DNA from 2 places in the Pseudomonas deceptionensis genome. Region 1 is predicted to be linked to the other one. Evidence: riboswitches for the same ligand, from Rfam matches in the RefSeq annotation. Region 1 holds a riboswitch; the other holds the start of a gene.
What was found. A riboswitch is a leader RNA that binds a small molecule or an ion and turns the genes downstream of it on or off. The one in region 1 is predicted to bind manganese.
Positions count from the first base shown of each region.

Region 2: another riboswitch for manganese. It lies ahead of BLW11_RS08055 (TMEM165/GDT1 family protein); the one in region 1 lies ahead of BLW11_RS21705 (sodium:calcium antiporter).

Region 1 covers NZ_FNUD01000002.1:4,693,355-4,700,849, reverse strand. The annotation lists gene BLW11_RS21725 (DUF1003 domain-containing protein) at 1-288, opposite strand, end outside; gene BLW11_RS21720 (diguanylate cyclase) at 322-1,407, opposite strand; gene BLW11_RS21715 (MBL fold metallo-hydrolase) at 1,686-2,714, shown strand; gene BLW11_RS21710 (helix-turn-helix domain-containing protein) at 2,724-3,041, opposite strand; gene BLW11_RS21705 (sodium:calcium antiporter) at 3,234-4,232, opposite strand; yybP-ykoY riboswitch at 4,294-4,439, opposite strand; gene BLW11_RS21700 (ribonucleotide-diphosphate reductase subunit beta) at 4,726-5,976, opposite strand; gene BLW11_RS21695 (heme utilization protein) at 6,479-6,853, opposite strand; gene BLW11_RS21690 (DUF2790 domain-containing protein) at 6,997-7,260, opposite strand.
Region 2 covers NZ_FNUD01000002.1:1,766,773-1,774,267, forward strand. The annotation lists gene BLW11_RS08030 (1-acyl-sn-glycerol-3-phosphate acyltransferase) at 1-976, opposite strand, end outside; gene BLW11_RS08035 (CPXCG motif-containing cysteine-rich protein) at 1,082-1,267, shown strand; gene BLW11_RS08040 (putative signal transducing protein) at 1,277-1,537, shown strand; gene BLW11_RS08045 (SOS response-associated peptidase) at 1,588-2,214, shown strand; gene BLW11_RS08050 (M48 family metallopeptidase) at 2,249-3,070, shown strand; gene BLW11_RS08055 (TMEM165/GDT1 family protein) at 3,187-3,771, opposite strand; yybP-ykoY riboswitch at 3,862-3,983, opposite strand; gene BLW11_RS08060 (class I SAM-dependent methyltransferase) at 4,033-5,031, opposite strand; gene BLW11_RS08065 (2-hydroxyacid dehydrogenase) at 5,062-6,027, opposite strand; gene BLW11_RS08070 (LysE family translocator) at 6,108-6,737, shown strand; gene BLW11_RS08075 (DUF1302 domain-containing protein) at 6,934-7,495, shown strand, end outside.

The DNA.
Region 1 (7,495 bases):
GGCGGCATAGGCCGCTTGCAAGCTGAAGGCGAGGTTAAGCAGGATGAACGGGTAAATATCAAAGTGCGTCACGCCAAACAGGTTCAGGCACACCCAGATCACCACGATCAGGGTTTGTGCGCCGAGAAAGGTCGGCGTGCCAAAAAAGCGGGCAAAGGCTTCTGCCTGCAAGGCGAAACGGTCACTGCCGAAGGTCGGCGCCAAATGTTCGTAGGCCCGATGAAAGCGCAAGTGGTCAACTTTCTGTGAGGGTGCTTTGGCTGTGGTGTGTTTTTTTTCTGGGGCCATGGGGTTTTCTTCTCATCTCGGATGCTTGAGGGGCTACTCCGGGCTGCGGCTCAAAACTGACTCAGGAAGTGTGTCTGCGGCCCCGATGCTGATTTTGTTACGGCCAGTATTTTTTGCGACGTACAGTGCTTTATCGGCTTCGTTCAGCCAGGTAGAGGCGTTTTGGAACTCGGGTCGGCAGGAGGCCAGTCCAATGCTCAGGCTTACGCTTATCTGCAACTGGGGCTCGTCAGCGTGTTGGTAGTTGCAAAATACCTGGCGCAGTTGCTCCATGATCTCCTGGGCCTGATGCAGTGAGCGATTGGGCAGGATGACGCAGAATTCATCGCCGCCATATCGGCCAGCCAGGTCCTGAGCGCGCAAGCTGTCCTTGAGCTCCTTGCTGAGTTGGCGCAATACACAGTCACCGACGATATGCCCATAGGTGTCATTGATCTGCTTGAAATGGTCGATATCAATCAGGGCCAGAGTGGCGGGTGAATGACTCTCGCGGCTCTGCAGGAAGCTCAGTTGCAGCAGGTCTTTCCATGAGCCGTGATTGAGCAGCCCGGTCAGGCTGTCGGTGCGGCTGAGGGTGCTCAGTGCGCGTTTATGCTCGGCCAGTGTTATCGCCAGACGATAGCTGACCATGCCTACAGATAAAGGATAAAGAATCAGCACCGGTAAGCAGGCATAGACTTGCAGGCTGGTGGTGGCGGGCGTGAAGGCTGCCCCAAAAATCAGGAGCGAAATGAAGACCCCCGCCAATTGCGCCAGCACTCCGTACAAGAGAAACCTGGGCCCTGCGGCCGAGACGTTATGCATCATCATCATGGACACAATGATCACGGTTGGCAGTGCGTTGAACTGGATGGTTGCCGCCCAGAACCCCCCACACAGCGAATCGATCAGGATGTTGCGCCGCTCAGTTTGATACGGATAAGCCGCGCGCGAAGACAGCTGAAATGCAAGGTGCGGCCATACAAGCGCATTGAGCAGCAGCAGCCCCCATAGCCACATGGGCCTGTCGAGAGGGTGCAAAGCCGCTATCAAACTCAGACCGCCAAACCCTGAACCTATGGCTCGTGGCGCATAAATGCGCCTGGCAAACGACAGCCCTTTGCCTCTTTTATTGTCCATGGTTATCTGCGCGAGATGTTTAGGCTATGAGCCCGGATACTGCTGGGTACCCGGACTGCCGATTGTTTGCTTGCTGGCCCGCGTTGTCGAGAATACATCGCACATATCCCGCAAAATTCTGTAACGGTTATGGTTCTAGACTAGCTCTATTAAGCCGAGGGCGAATCTGCGTCCGTGACAATGTCTGTTGCCGCTGTTAGTTCTTATAGAATGACGATCAACCTCTAACAGGTATAAAAGCAAGACAATAATCTTTTTTTCACTGGAGCCTTCAAGCCATGGCACTCGATTCACGCAGTGCTGAGCGGCCTAAACCCGCTGAGCGTTATCAAGGTGCATTTAGAAATGATGGCGCCAGGCCGTCTTCCAGTCTTGGCAAGACCTTGGGTATTTTTTGGAAAATGCTTTTTCAAAAGCCGGCGAGCACACGTCCAACAGGCGTGGTTCCGGTCAAGTCGGTCACCCGTGAACAGTTGGATGCAGCACCGGACTTCAGCGTGTATCGATTAGGCCATTCGACCTTGCTGCTCAAGCTCAATGGCAAGTACTGGCTGACCGATCCGGTCTACGCAGAGCGCGCCTCACCGCTGCAGTGGGTTGGCCCCAAGCGTTTTCATGCACCCCCCATCAGCCTTGATGAGCTTCCACCTTTGGAGGCCGTGATTCTTTCCCATAATCACTACGACCACCTGGACCAAAAAACCGTGTTGCAGCTGGCGGCCAAAACACAGCATTTTTTGGCGCCGCTGGGAGTAGGCGACCTGCTTATCAAGTGGGGAGTCGAGGCCGGCAAAGTCCAGCAACTGGAATGGTGGCAAGACACCCATGTTGCAGGCATTCGTTTTATCGCTACCCCGTCCCAGCACTTCTCAGGCCGGGGCCTGTTTGATCACAACCAGACGCTTTGGGCATCCTGGGTGATGATCATTGACGAAGTTCGAATTTTCTTCAGTGGAGACTCGGGGTACTTCGACGGCTTCAAACTGATCGGTGAGCAGTTTGGGCCATTTGACCTGACTCTGATGGAGACGGGAGCCTACAACGTCGATTGGCCGCATGTGCACATGCAGCCCGAGCACAGCCTGCAAGCTCATATCGACCTCAATGGACGCTGGTTAATGCCGATTCACAACGGGACCTTTGATCTGGCTTTCCATGCCTGGTCCGAGCCGTTTGACCGCATTGTGGCGTTGGCAGAGCAACGCAATGTACTCATTACAACGCCACAAATGGGAGAGGCTTTCAACCTGGCGCAGCCTCACAAGGGGCGTGCCTGGTGGCTTGAGGTGCAAGCTTCAGGTCAATAGGTCATTTTTTTACTCGATCAGGGCAAAGTCTTCGCGGCCCATCGGGTCTGGCGTGGTGCCGCGAACATTGCCTCCGCGACCGGGCGAAAACCCGGGAAAGAACACCAGCCCTTGAGCTTCCAGGCTGTACGCAAGGGCCAGACGGGTGACATCGCGCACGGGTTCTTTAGCCTCAAAGCGTTCGATCGCGGGAACTGAAACTCCGGACTGCTCACTCAGGCAATCAAGGCTCCAGCCAAGCATTTCACGGGCTTGCGCGCAGTGCAGCGGGGTAAATTGATTAATGACGATGCGTTCAAACGTACTGCGCATGGCTGAATGAGGCATGGGGGTTCTCCAGGGCTGAGTCAGTGCTTGAAAATATACTGTGTTTTTATACAGTTATTTTTAGCGTGGATCAAACTCGTTTTTTGATGAGTCCCGACCGGAGAACTGGCTCCCGTTACTCACGCCATCCGCGGAGGCTCTCAGGCTTTTGCCTTCAGCTGACTTGTTGTCCCACATGGAAAAAGAAAGGCATCAATGCATGAAGTGCCATGCCACGTAACCCGCGAAACCGCAGTACAGGAGAGCGATTGCCATCAAGCTTTTGGCTTCAACATTGCCGCGTCGAAATAGTAGCCAGAGCATGAGTACAGCAAGTGCCGTTATGGCGCCGGCAATCAGCAGAGGGGTGTCTAACATCCACGGAGTGAAGAACAAACCGAGCGAACTGGGGATGGTCGCCTGGATCATCATCGCTCCAGAAATATTGGCCAAGGCCAGTCTCTCTTTGCCCTGGCGAACCCAGATCAAGGCATTCATGATCTCAGGAAGTTCGGTCGCTACGGGGCTAAGCAGCAGCGCGACCATGTGGGGGGACAGGCCGAAGAGAATGCCTATGCTCTCCAGTTGGGAGACAAATACATGTGACGCTGCGCCAATCACGCAGAGCGCTATAACCGTTTGTAGCCCGGCCCAGCCCATCGATGCATTTTTCGGCCTCAGCTTGAGGGGTTCCAGCTCCTCCTCTTCGGGGGCTGTATCCGCGCTGACGATCTCGCGCCAGACGTAGAGGCCGTAGGTCGCCAGGAACAAGATCCCAAGCCAGGGCTTGATGGCAAAGGCTACGAGACCCAAGCCTACTTTTACGACGAACACAGCCAAAAACGCCAACTGATCTTTCGCCAGGCCTTTGTGATCCACGCGAATGACTGAGTCGCCTCGATTCAGTTTGCGGCGATTCATCCATAGCGCAAAGCCCACGACGCCATAAGCGACTGTCGCGAGAACCAACGGGCCGCCCATGGCAGCGCCTACTCCGATGTCTTTCTGCTCGGGGGTTGATCCAAACACGACGGCTGTAAACGTCACTGCGGTTTCAGGCAGGGCTGTACCAAATGCGGCCAGTACGGTGCCTACAGCTGTGGCGCCGAGATTCATGTGACGGCCACACCATTCAATACCGTTAACGAAATATTCGCATGACAGATAGATGGTAATAGCGGAGAGAAAAAAGAGAACCAAGGTCAGGAGCATGGGAGACACAGACCGGGCAAGCAAAATTCCAATGGCACACGACGTGGCTTACCCGGTCGGTAAACACGCAGTGGCCAAAGGTCTTGCTGGGCAACATCGGCTGGTTCCGAAGGTGCCAATCATGCCATGAAGTAAGAGACTTCAAGTGTGTTGACATGATTTCCTCAGCCGTGTGGCTGAAGATAGCTACTCCCCAATGACGAGGGGCGGCATTATTCCCAAGATGCGAGTGCATTGCAAGGCAGGAAACATTGAAGATTGGAACACAAGTCAAATAATCTTAATGGTTATTACAATCATCTAGATCTGTGTTTTATTTACTTCACTCGCCCGCCGTCCTGTAAAAGCGCTCGGTTGTTAATGACAGATAGATGCCGCTTCAGTACCGCCCTAACTTTCATTTGCGCGGGCTTATACTGTTTTGCACAAAAAAAGGGCCAACAATTGTTGGCCCTTTTTGTTTGCTACGTACGACTTATATCAAGTCCCCGTATCAATCCCAGCTCAACGCACCGCCGGTTTGGTATTCAATAACCCGCGTTTCGAAGAAGTTTTTCTCTTTCTTCAAGTCCATGATTTCGCTCATCCATGGGAACGGGTTAGTGGTGCCCGGGTATTCTTCTTTCAGGCCGATTTGCGACAGGCGACGGTTGGCGATGAACTTGAGGTAGTCCTCCATCATCGCGGCGTTCATGCCCAGTACGCCGCGCGGCATGGTGTCGCGAGCGTATTCGATTTCCAGCTGTGTGCCTTGCAGGATCATCTGCGAAGCTTCTTCCTTCATTTCAGCGTCCCACAGGTGCGGGTTTTCGATTTTGATCTGGTTGATCACGTCGATGCCGAAGTTCAGGTGCATGGATTCGTCGCGCAGGATGTACTGGAACTGCTCGGCGACACCGGTCATTTTGTTGCGACGACCCATCGACAGGATCTGGGTGAAGCCGCAGTAGAAGAAGATGCCTTCCAGAACGCAGTAGTAGGCGATCAGGTTGCGCAGCAGCTCTTTGTCGGTTTCAACCGTGCCGGTTTCGAACTTCGGGTCGGAGATCGAACGGGTGTACTTCAGGCCCCAGGTGGCTTTTTTAGCGACCGACGGGATCTCGTGGTACATGTTGAAGATCTCGCCTTCATCCATGGCCAGCGATTCGATGCAGTACTGGTAGGCGTGGGTGTGGATCGCCTCTTCGAATGCCTGGCGCAGGATGTACTGGCGGCATTCCGGGTTGGTGATCAGGCGGTATACGGCCAGCACCAGGTTGTTGGCAACCAGGGAGTCGGCGGTAGAGAAGAAGCCCAGGTTGCGCATCACGATGCGGCGCTCGTCGTCAGTCAGGCCTTCCGGGTTTTTCCAGAGGGCGATGTCGGCGGTCATGTTGACTTCTTGCGGCATCCAGTGGTTTGCGCAGCCGTCCAGGTACTTCTGCCAGGCCCAGTCGTACTTGAACGGTACGAGCTGGTTGAGGTCGGCACGGCAGTTGATCATCATCTTTTCGTCAACCGCAACTCGGGCGGAAGCGCCTTCGAGTTCGGCCAGACCTTCAGCGACGTCGAGATCGTCCAGAGCAGCCTTGGCGCGAATGATCGCGGCCGAATCTGTAGCCGTAACGGCACGTGCTTCCTGCGCGGCAACACCGCCGGCGGCGTCGAGGCGGTCCATGTTGGCTTCGGTTGCGTGGCCAGCGTTGGCGCCTTTAACAGCGACTTCGCCTTCGTCTTCTTTGTCGAATTCGTCCCAGCTCAGCATGACGTGTCGTCTCCTGCGTGAGGGCCCAGGCCCGTGTGAAAACACTTATGGTTTGGTTTTTACACGGCCATAGGCCACTTGGATCTAAGAAATGTTGCTTGCAGTAGCGTTGTGCTCACGCAAAAACATGAATGTATTCGTGGGCTTGTCCCGCTGTCGCTCAGAGGGGCAGGTTTTACCTGCGCTCGCTCTGGACCTTGAGGTCGTATCAGCGTGGGTTTATAGCCCGCCAAGGGGATATATCAAGCCTTTTTGATGGGCGCAGTATACGGCTTTTGCACAAGGTATTTCAGCCAGTATTTTTTCAGGGCATGCGACGAAACGCCCTAAATTTGTCCTGGACTTACGCAGGGCTGCGGCTGAGCGAGGGTTTGCCGGTGCAGAAGTTTTTTTACCGTGGGCCAGCGACGTCAAATGACCTGTGGCGTGAGCGGGGATGTGGCGGAATTTGGTGCGGGGCAGATCAAGCCCGGCCGAAACCAGGCGTCGAGTTGATGCGGTGTCAGCTGAGTCGATGGCCGTTGGTACGATCGTAACCGTCTTCGGCAAAGGTGGCCGAGCGGGTGCTGTCGTAACCGTCTTCGGCAAAGGTGGCCGAGCGGGTGCTGTCGTAACCGTCTTCGGCAAAGGTGGCCGAGCGGGTGCTGTCGTAACCGTCTTCGGCAAAGGTGGCCGAGCGGGTGCTGTCGTAACCGTCTTCGGCAAAGGTGGCCGAGCGGGTGCTGTCGTAACCGTCTTCGGCAAAGGCGGCCGAGCGGGTGCTGTCGTAGCCGTCTTCGGCAAAACCCGCCGAATGCGTACGGTCATAACCGTCAGCGGCAAAAGCAGCGCTGGCCAGAACGGACAAACTTAAAGCCATTATCAATGAGCGTTTCATTTAATGATTCCCGGGCGATATAAGCGCAGGCGGGCAACTGTTCAACGGTGATCAAGTGACGATGAAAGTTGCAAATAAGCGCCGCGTTGGATCGCTTAAACAAGTGTGAGGATTGAGGGCTGGAATAAACCGCAGAACTTCAATCAGCCGTTGGAGCAGCCGTTGCCCATCACGCGGTATTCAAGGGTGTGCTGCATGCCCTGGGAGTCTTCGTAGACCATTTGAGCCGGCACGACCTCGCAGACGCTGGGGATCTCGCTCATGGAAATCACTTTGGCGATATCCAGTTCAGAAGAATAAGAATACTGTTCAACGGCAGGTTGCTGGCGGGGAACTTGAGTGTTCACTTCATCAGCCAGGGCGGTTAAACACACACTGCTGAGGGCCAGAACTAACAACGCTTTCATTTCAAAATTACCTGTTTTAGGTCGAGTGGGGTCACACAGCCCTTGTGAGGCTGTGTGTGAAACTGAGTAATGAAGAGCGACTAAACTTGCCTTCGTGGGGGCTGTAACTTGGGTTAATCGCGGTGCCTTGGTTGGCGAGATGAATTTTAGGCCTGCGCTGCACCGGCATATAGAGGGACTTTTGATAAAGACTGTTGGCATTTTTTGCAACAATCGACGAAAACCTGGCTCATTT
Region 2 (7,495 bases), 2.9 Mb from region 1:
CAGTCCACTGCGCATACGCCAGGTAGTGCGCCGGGAACAGGCGGTAGCCACTGAGGATATGGCGATCCATTTCGGCGGCCAGCAATTTGCTGTCTTCGAAAGGCTCGATGACGGGCGCAGCAAAGTTCACGTGCACGCGGCCTTTGTAGCCGGTAATGCCATTGGCGATGCTGGTGTCGTCTTCGCCCGGCACCTTGGTGTAAGTACCGGTGGTGGCGCGGATATACAGCTCGCGGGCCTTGGCCTGGTCACAGGGGTCGTACTCGTAGCTGATGGACACCGGGGTCAGGTTCAGCGACTGGATGACCTCGGCAAACGGCTCGTTTTTACGGCTCATGTGGAACATTTTCAGGATCGCCGAATCGGTACGGTCATCACCGTCCTTGGCGCGCCCTTCGGCCTGGGCGATCCAGATCGACTGGCAGTCGGTGCGGATCGAGTGATTGATATACGCCGACAGCAGCTGATAGGCCGCGAGCTTTTCGCGGCGCCCGGCGATCGAGCGGTGCACAATAAAGCTCTTGTTCAGGCGCATCAGGTCGCTGACAAAGGGTTTTTGCAGCAGGTTGTCGCCAATGGCGATACGCGGCGTCGGCAGGCCCGCGTGATACACCGCATAGTTGACGAAGGCCGGGTCCATCACGATATCGCGGTGGTTGGCCAAAAACAGGTAAGCGCTACCGGTCTTCAATTGCTCGACGCCGGTATAGGTCACGCCGTCGGTTGCATGTTCGATGGTGCGGTCGACATAAACCTCGACCTTGTCCTGCAATGAAGCCACCGAATTGACGCTCGCGAACTCTTTGCGCAAGCGATGAGCTATAAGAGGTTTTAACAACCAGCCGAACGCGCCTGCCAGGCGCGGGAAGCGAAAGTGGGTCAGGATATCTAGAAACGCCTTGTCGCTGAGCAGCCGGGCCAGCACTGCTGGTACTTCGGCGTCGTCGTAAGGTCGGATGGTATCGAATTGGCCCATCATGCTCTCTTGTTGGAAACGGCTAGGGTTGGTACGCAGGGCAGGGTAAAAAATAACCCTGCTAATAGACGGCGATTATACGCACAAGTCACTCTGGAGACCGCGATGCTTGAGACTGAACACTATGAGTGCCCCTATTGCGGCGAACCCGCTGAAGCCGTGCTCGATCTTTCAGGGGGGGATCAAAGTTACATTGAGGATTGCCCGGTGTGTTGCCGGCCGATTGTTTTCCACCTTCAGACCGATGGTCAGAAGTGGATGCTTGATGTACATACCGAGAATGAGTCGTGAGTGAATGCCATGCAACGCATCTACGAACCGCAAAACCTGATGGAAGCCGAGCTGTTACTGGGCATGCTTGCCAGTGAAGGCGTTGACGCGTGCCTTCAGGGGCGTGATTTGATTGGCGGGACCGGTGAGCTGCCGGCGTTGGGTTTGCTGGGGCTGGCCGTGGCCGATGATCAAGCGCGATACGCGCGCGAGTTGATCGATGCGTACAATGCCGCATCACCGGTGGCGGGCGACGAGCCCGAGAGTTTCCCCGATGTGCTGGACTGCTGAGGTCAGCGACGGTTTATTCACTGCTATATAGAAAAGAGTTGTACAGCCCCATGTGTGGACGTTTTGCCCTGTTTCGCTGGAATCCTGCGTTTGCAGCCTTGCCCGGTTTTCCGGCGGACCAGCAGGCTCAGTGGAATATTTCGCCTAATGATTCGGTATTGATCCTGCGTGCAGGCGCAGAGCCAGGCCAGCGCGAACTGGCGCGGGCACGCTGGGGCCTGACCCCCGCGTGGCTGACCGACCTGTCTCGAACCCCGGCCCATGCCCGTGCCGAGACGGCAGCCGAACAGCCGATGTTTCGCGATGCCTTGCGTGAGCGGCGCTGCCTGATCCCGGCCAACGGCTTTTATGAATGGCGCGGCACGACCCGCAAACGGCCCTATTGGCTGACGCCTGGCGAGGGCTCTTCGCTGTTTTTTGCCGGTATCTGGGAAGCGTACCCCGTCCAGGGCCATGTTTGGCTGAGCACGGCGGTCATCACCCAGGCGGCAGCGAGTCAGCGCCGACCCTTGATTCTGGATGAGGCGGGCCAGCAGGCCTGGCTTGACCCTCAAACCCCGCTGCATACGCTACAGGCATTGCTGGCCAGCCCGCAGATGCCGCTGCGCGAGCGGCCGTTGGCCAATCTGGTCAACGATCCCAAACTCAATGCCCCTGAGTGTCTGACCCCGGGTTGAGATACGATGCGCACCATCTTTATGGAGAGTCACGATGGGTAAGTTAGCGGTAGTGTGCGCCGTGGGCGCGGGGTTGTTGCTCAGCGGTTGCCAGGCGGTGAATACCACCAATGGCGGCGCGGTCGGTGTCGAGCGCAAGCAGTACATGTTCAGCATGCTGTCGAGCCAGCAGGTTGATCAGATGTATGCGCAGTCGTATCAGCAGACTGTCAGCGAGGCGAGCACCAAGGGCGCGCTGGACAAGACCAGTGCCAATGCCAAGCGCCTGCAGGCGATTGCCAACCGACTGATTGCCCAGGCCCCGGCCTTTCGCCCGGATGCCTCGCAATGGAACTGGGAAGTCAATCTGATCAAGAGCGACGAGCTCAACGCCAACTGCGGTCCCGGCGGCAAGATCATTTTCTACAGCGGGATCATCGATCAGCTCAAGCTCAGTGACGACGAAATTGCCGCGATCATGGGCCATGAAATTGCCCACGCCTTGCGTGAACACGGCCGTGAGTCCATGTCCAAAGCCTATGGCATCGAGATCGCCAAGCAGGGTGCGGGTGCATTGCTGGGGTTGGGGCAAGACAGCCTCGGGCTGGCTGATACCGTGGTCAACTACAGCCTGACCTTGCCCAACAGTCGCAGCAATGAAAACGAAGCGGACCTGATCGGCCTGGAGCTGGCGGCGCGAGCGGGCTACAACCCGAATGCGGCGATTACCCTGTGGCAGAAAATGGCCCGGGAATCCCAGGATGCGCCGCCGGAATTCATGAGCACCCACCCGGCCTCCAGTAGCCGGATTGCTGCGCTGCAAGCGGCCATTCCGAAGGTAATGCCGCTTTATCAGCAGGCCCCGAAAACCCAGTAACGACCTGGCCCTCACCCCAACCCTCTCCCGGAGGGAGAGGGGGCTGATCGCTCGCGAATTCAAGATCACCGTAAATCAGTCCCTCTCCTTTTGGGAGAGGGTGAGGGGCTTTGGTTTTAAACCCAGCCGCTGATTGCCATCGCCTTGTACACCGCCACTGCGGCCAGTACGACGAATGCGGTGGCTGCCAGGCGGCGGATCAGGGTCAGCGGCAGTTTGTCTGCGGCAAAGTTACCCGCCAAAACCACCGGCACGTTGGCAATCAGCATGCCCAGGGTGGTACCGATAATCACCAGCCACAGGTCCGGGTATTGTGCGGCGAGCATCACCGTCGCAACCTGGGTCTTGTCGCCGATTTCGGCAATGAAGAATGTGATCAGGGTGGTGACGAAAGGCCCGTACTTGCGTGCAGTACTGGCTTCGTCGTCGTCCATCTTGTCGGGAACCAGCGTCCACAGCGCGGTGGCGATAAAGCTCGCGGCGAGGATCCAGTGCAGCATTACATCACTGAAGAAGGTGCTGAACCAGGCGCCTACGGCACCGGCTGCGGCATGGTTGGCCAGGGTGGCGACCACGATGCCGGCGATAATCGGCCAGGGCTTTCGAAAGCGGGCGGCGAGAATGAGGGCGAGCAGCTGCGTCTTGTCGCCGATTTCGGCCAAGGCAACAATTGCGGTAGGAACAAGTAGGGAATCGAGCATCATCAGGTGGTTTCCAGGGGCGGGTCGACACGGCTATGACACGTACAGCCTTCCCGCCCCGGGTAAGGTGTTCGTGTCATAGGTCTTGTCAAACCCCGGTCCGTCTGTGCGGACACCTGGGTCGCATACGCCATGGTCTGTTGACCAAGTATGTTGACGTATGCCGGACGAGCATGACGCTCGTGGGAGACTACTCCCCTAGGACGGAGCGGATTCTGCCTAGGCAAATCCGATCCCGCAAGCTCTTATTTTCCAGAGACTTCAACGGCGTTTGGCGCTGTAGATCCGAAAACCCTGGCCTTGTGCCTTGACCGCACAGGCACCGAAATGCTCTTCGATCAGCGGTTGATAGCGCAGGAAACTGTTGGCCACAATTCGAAGTTCGCCACCTGATTTCAGATGTTTCACTGCTTTTTGCAGCAAGTTCTCAGTGGCTTGGTAATCGGTATGCACCCCGACATGGAACGGCGGATTGCTCAGGATAGAGTTCAAGCCCATGGGTGCAGCGTCGATGCCGTTGCCGGTAATCACTTCGCCTTCCAGGCCGTTGGCTGCGAGGGTCAGGCGGCTGCTGGCGGTGGCGAAGGCATCCACATCGAGCAGGGTGACGGTGTTGTGCGGGTAACGACGCTTGACTGCAGCACCGAGCACGCCCGCGCCACAGCCAAAGTCCAGCACGTGACCGCTGGGCAGTTTGTCCAGATGCTCAAGCAGAAGGGCACTGCCGCGATCCAGGCGGCCGTGGCTGAATACGCCCGGCAGGCTCACGACTTTTAGCGGGCCTTCGGCCAGCTCCAGTTCGTAATGTTGCGCGAGGTCTTCGAGCACCGGCACTGGCGGGGCGTTTTCCACGGTCACTTGCCAGAGCTGGCAATGCCGCGCGCTGTCGAGTTTGCGGGGCTTGCCGAACGGGGTCAGCTGTTTCGACGCGCCTTCAATGCCGCCCTTTTTTTCACCGACCAGAAACACGTCGGCATTGGGCAGGCGAGAGGCCACGGCTTTGAGCACGTAGTCGCTCAGCTCCTTGGACTTGGGCAAAAAAACCACGGCGGTATCGAACGCCCGGTCGGGGATTTCGACGCCAAACTGCACACGGCCTTCAAAGCGGGCATCCAGAGTCGCCTGGTCGCCGGCATGCCAGCACCAACCGTGGGCGTTGGGCATTTCACCGAGTAACTCGTCAGCCGGCAAACCGACCAACAGCACCGAGCCTTGAAAGTATTCAGGCTGACGAAGCAGTACTTCACTGCGCGGATCCATAATCTGCTCCTCAAAAAGGGGCGCAGTCTATCAACTGACGACCCGCAGCGCTGTACCGTTGAAGAAGGCTTCGGCGTTTTGCGCCAGTTGGGCGACGATCCGCTGGCGTGCCTCGCGGCTGCCCCAGGCGCTGTGCGGGGTAATGATCAGGCGCGGGATGTCGGCTGCCAGCAGCGGGTTGCCGTCACGGGGCGGTTCGACGCTCAGCACGTCGGTCGCGGCGCCGCCCAGATGGCCGCTGCGCAGGGCGTCGGCCAGGGCTTGTTCGTCGATCATGCCGCCACGTGCCGTGTTGACCACAAAGGCGCCGGGCTTGAGCAGTGCCAGCTCGCGAGCGCCGATGAAGTTGCGCGTGTATTCGTTGAGCGGGCAGTGAAAAGTCAGTGCGTCGACCTGGGGCAGAAGTTCGTCCAGGGGCAAGCGGTCGTCACGGGCCGGGCGGCCAGGGATTTGCCCGATCAAGACGCGCATGCCGAAAGCTTGCGCCAGTTTCGCCACCGCACTGCCCAGCTCGCCATGACCGAACAGGCCCAGAGTTTTGCCTTCCAGCTCCACAATCGGAAAATCCAGCAGGCAGAACTGCTTCGCTTGCTGCCACTGGCCATCGCTCACGGCTTTTTGGTAGTCGATCAGGCGAGTGGCCAGCGCCAGCAGCAGGCCCAGGGTGTGCTGCGCCACAGATGGCGTGCCGTAACCCTGGCAGTTGGCAACGGTGATCCCTTGGGCGCGGGCGGCTTCAAGGTCGACGTTATTGGTGCCGGTGGCCGCCACCAGGATCAGCTTCAGGTTCGGGCAGGCGGCGAGGGTAGCGGCGTTGAGCAGGATTTTGTTGCTGATGGCTACGCTGGCGCCTTGCAGTCGCTCGATCACGTTGGCGGGCGTGGTGTCCGACCACAACTGCAACTCGCCGAAGCAGCGGCGCAGGGGCCCGAGATCAAGGTCGCCCAGATCCAGTGAAGGGTGATCAAGGAATACGGCGCGCTGAGTGTTAGTCATCAACTGTACCTTTTGTGCTGTGAAATGAAGGCGTAATGTGGCGAGCCTAACAGAAGAAACAATTTGTAATGGAGCCGTGCATGTACTGGACAGAATTTTTGACCGTTGCCCTGATTCACTTGCTGGCCGTGGCCAGCCCCGGGCCGGATTTTGCGGTGGTGGTGCGCGAAAGCGTGACCCATGGTCGCCGCGCCGGGATGTTTACCGCGTTTGGTGTGGGCACGGCGATTTTCGTCCACGTTGGCTATTCGCTGCTGGGTATCGGGATCATTGTGTCGCAGTCGATTGTGCTGTTTAACGCCCTTAAATGGCTGGCAGCGGCTTACCTGCTGTACATCGGGATCAAGGCCCTGCGGGCCAAGCCTGCTGACCCGGCCGCCCTGGCGGCCTCGTTGCCGGTGGGTGAGCGCACCGCACGCGGGGCTTTCACGTCGGGCTTTGTGACCAATGGACTGAACCCGAAAGCAACGCTGTTTTTCCTGTCGTTGTTCACCGTGGTGATCAATCCGCACACGCCGCTGTCGATCCAGGCCGGTTATGGCGTGTACCTGGCCGTTGCGACTGGCGTGTGGTTCTGCATGGTCGCCATGCTGTTTAGCCATCAACGCGTGCGCACCGGCTTTGCCCGCATGGGTCATTGGTTTGATCGCACCATGGGCGCAGTGCTGGTGGCGCTGGGCGTGAAGTTGGCGTTTACCGAGATGCACTAAACAGCAGTCTCCTGTAGCCGCTGCCGAAGGCTGCGATCGAGCGCGAAGCGTTCCCGTACTTTCGGCGCCCAAGAAGGTCCTGCGGCCCTTATCGCAGCCTTCGGCAGCGGCTACAGGTCTGTGCTGTGTTCTTGTCAAAATCTGGATTTGCTTCATCCTTGCGGGCTTATTGCAGTGTGCCCACGGAGAAGTATCGATGTCCTCAGTCAACCGGTTCTGGCGCCGAGCCAAACTGCCGCTGGCAGTCAGCCTCGTTTCGACGCTGTCCGGGCCCGCTTGGGGCGTCAGTTTCAACATCGGCGAAGTCGAAGGCCAGATCGATTCCGAGCTGTCCATCGGCGCAAGCTGGTCGACCGCCAAGGCCGATCGCAGCCTGATTGGCGCCAACAATGGCGGCAAGGGGCAGTCCGAAATCTCGGACGATGGCCGCCTCAATTTCAAGCGCGGCGAAACCTTCTCAAAAATTTTCACCGGCATGCACGGGCTGGAGCTGAAGTACGGCGATAGTGGCCTGTATGTGCGCGGCAAGTATTGGTACGACTTCGAGCTGCAGGACGACAGCCGGCCCTTCAAACCCGTCAGCGACAGCGGGCGCAAAGCCAGTGCGCAATCGGCCGGTGCGCAACTGCTGGATGCCTTCGTGTACCACAACTATGAGATCGCCGATCAGCCCGGCGCGGCGCGCCTGGGCAAGCAAGTGGTCAGTTGGGGCGAGGGCGTGTTTATCGGCGGCGGGATCAATGCGATCAACCCCACTG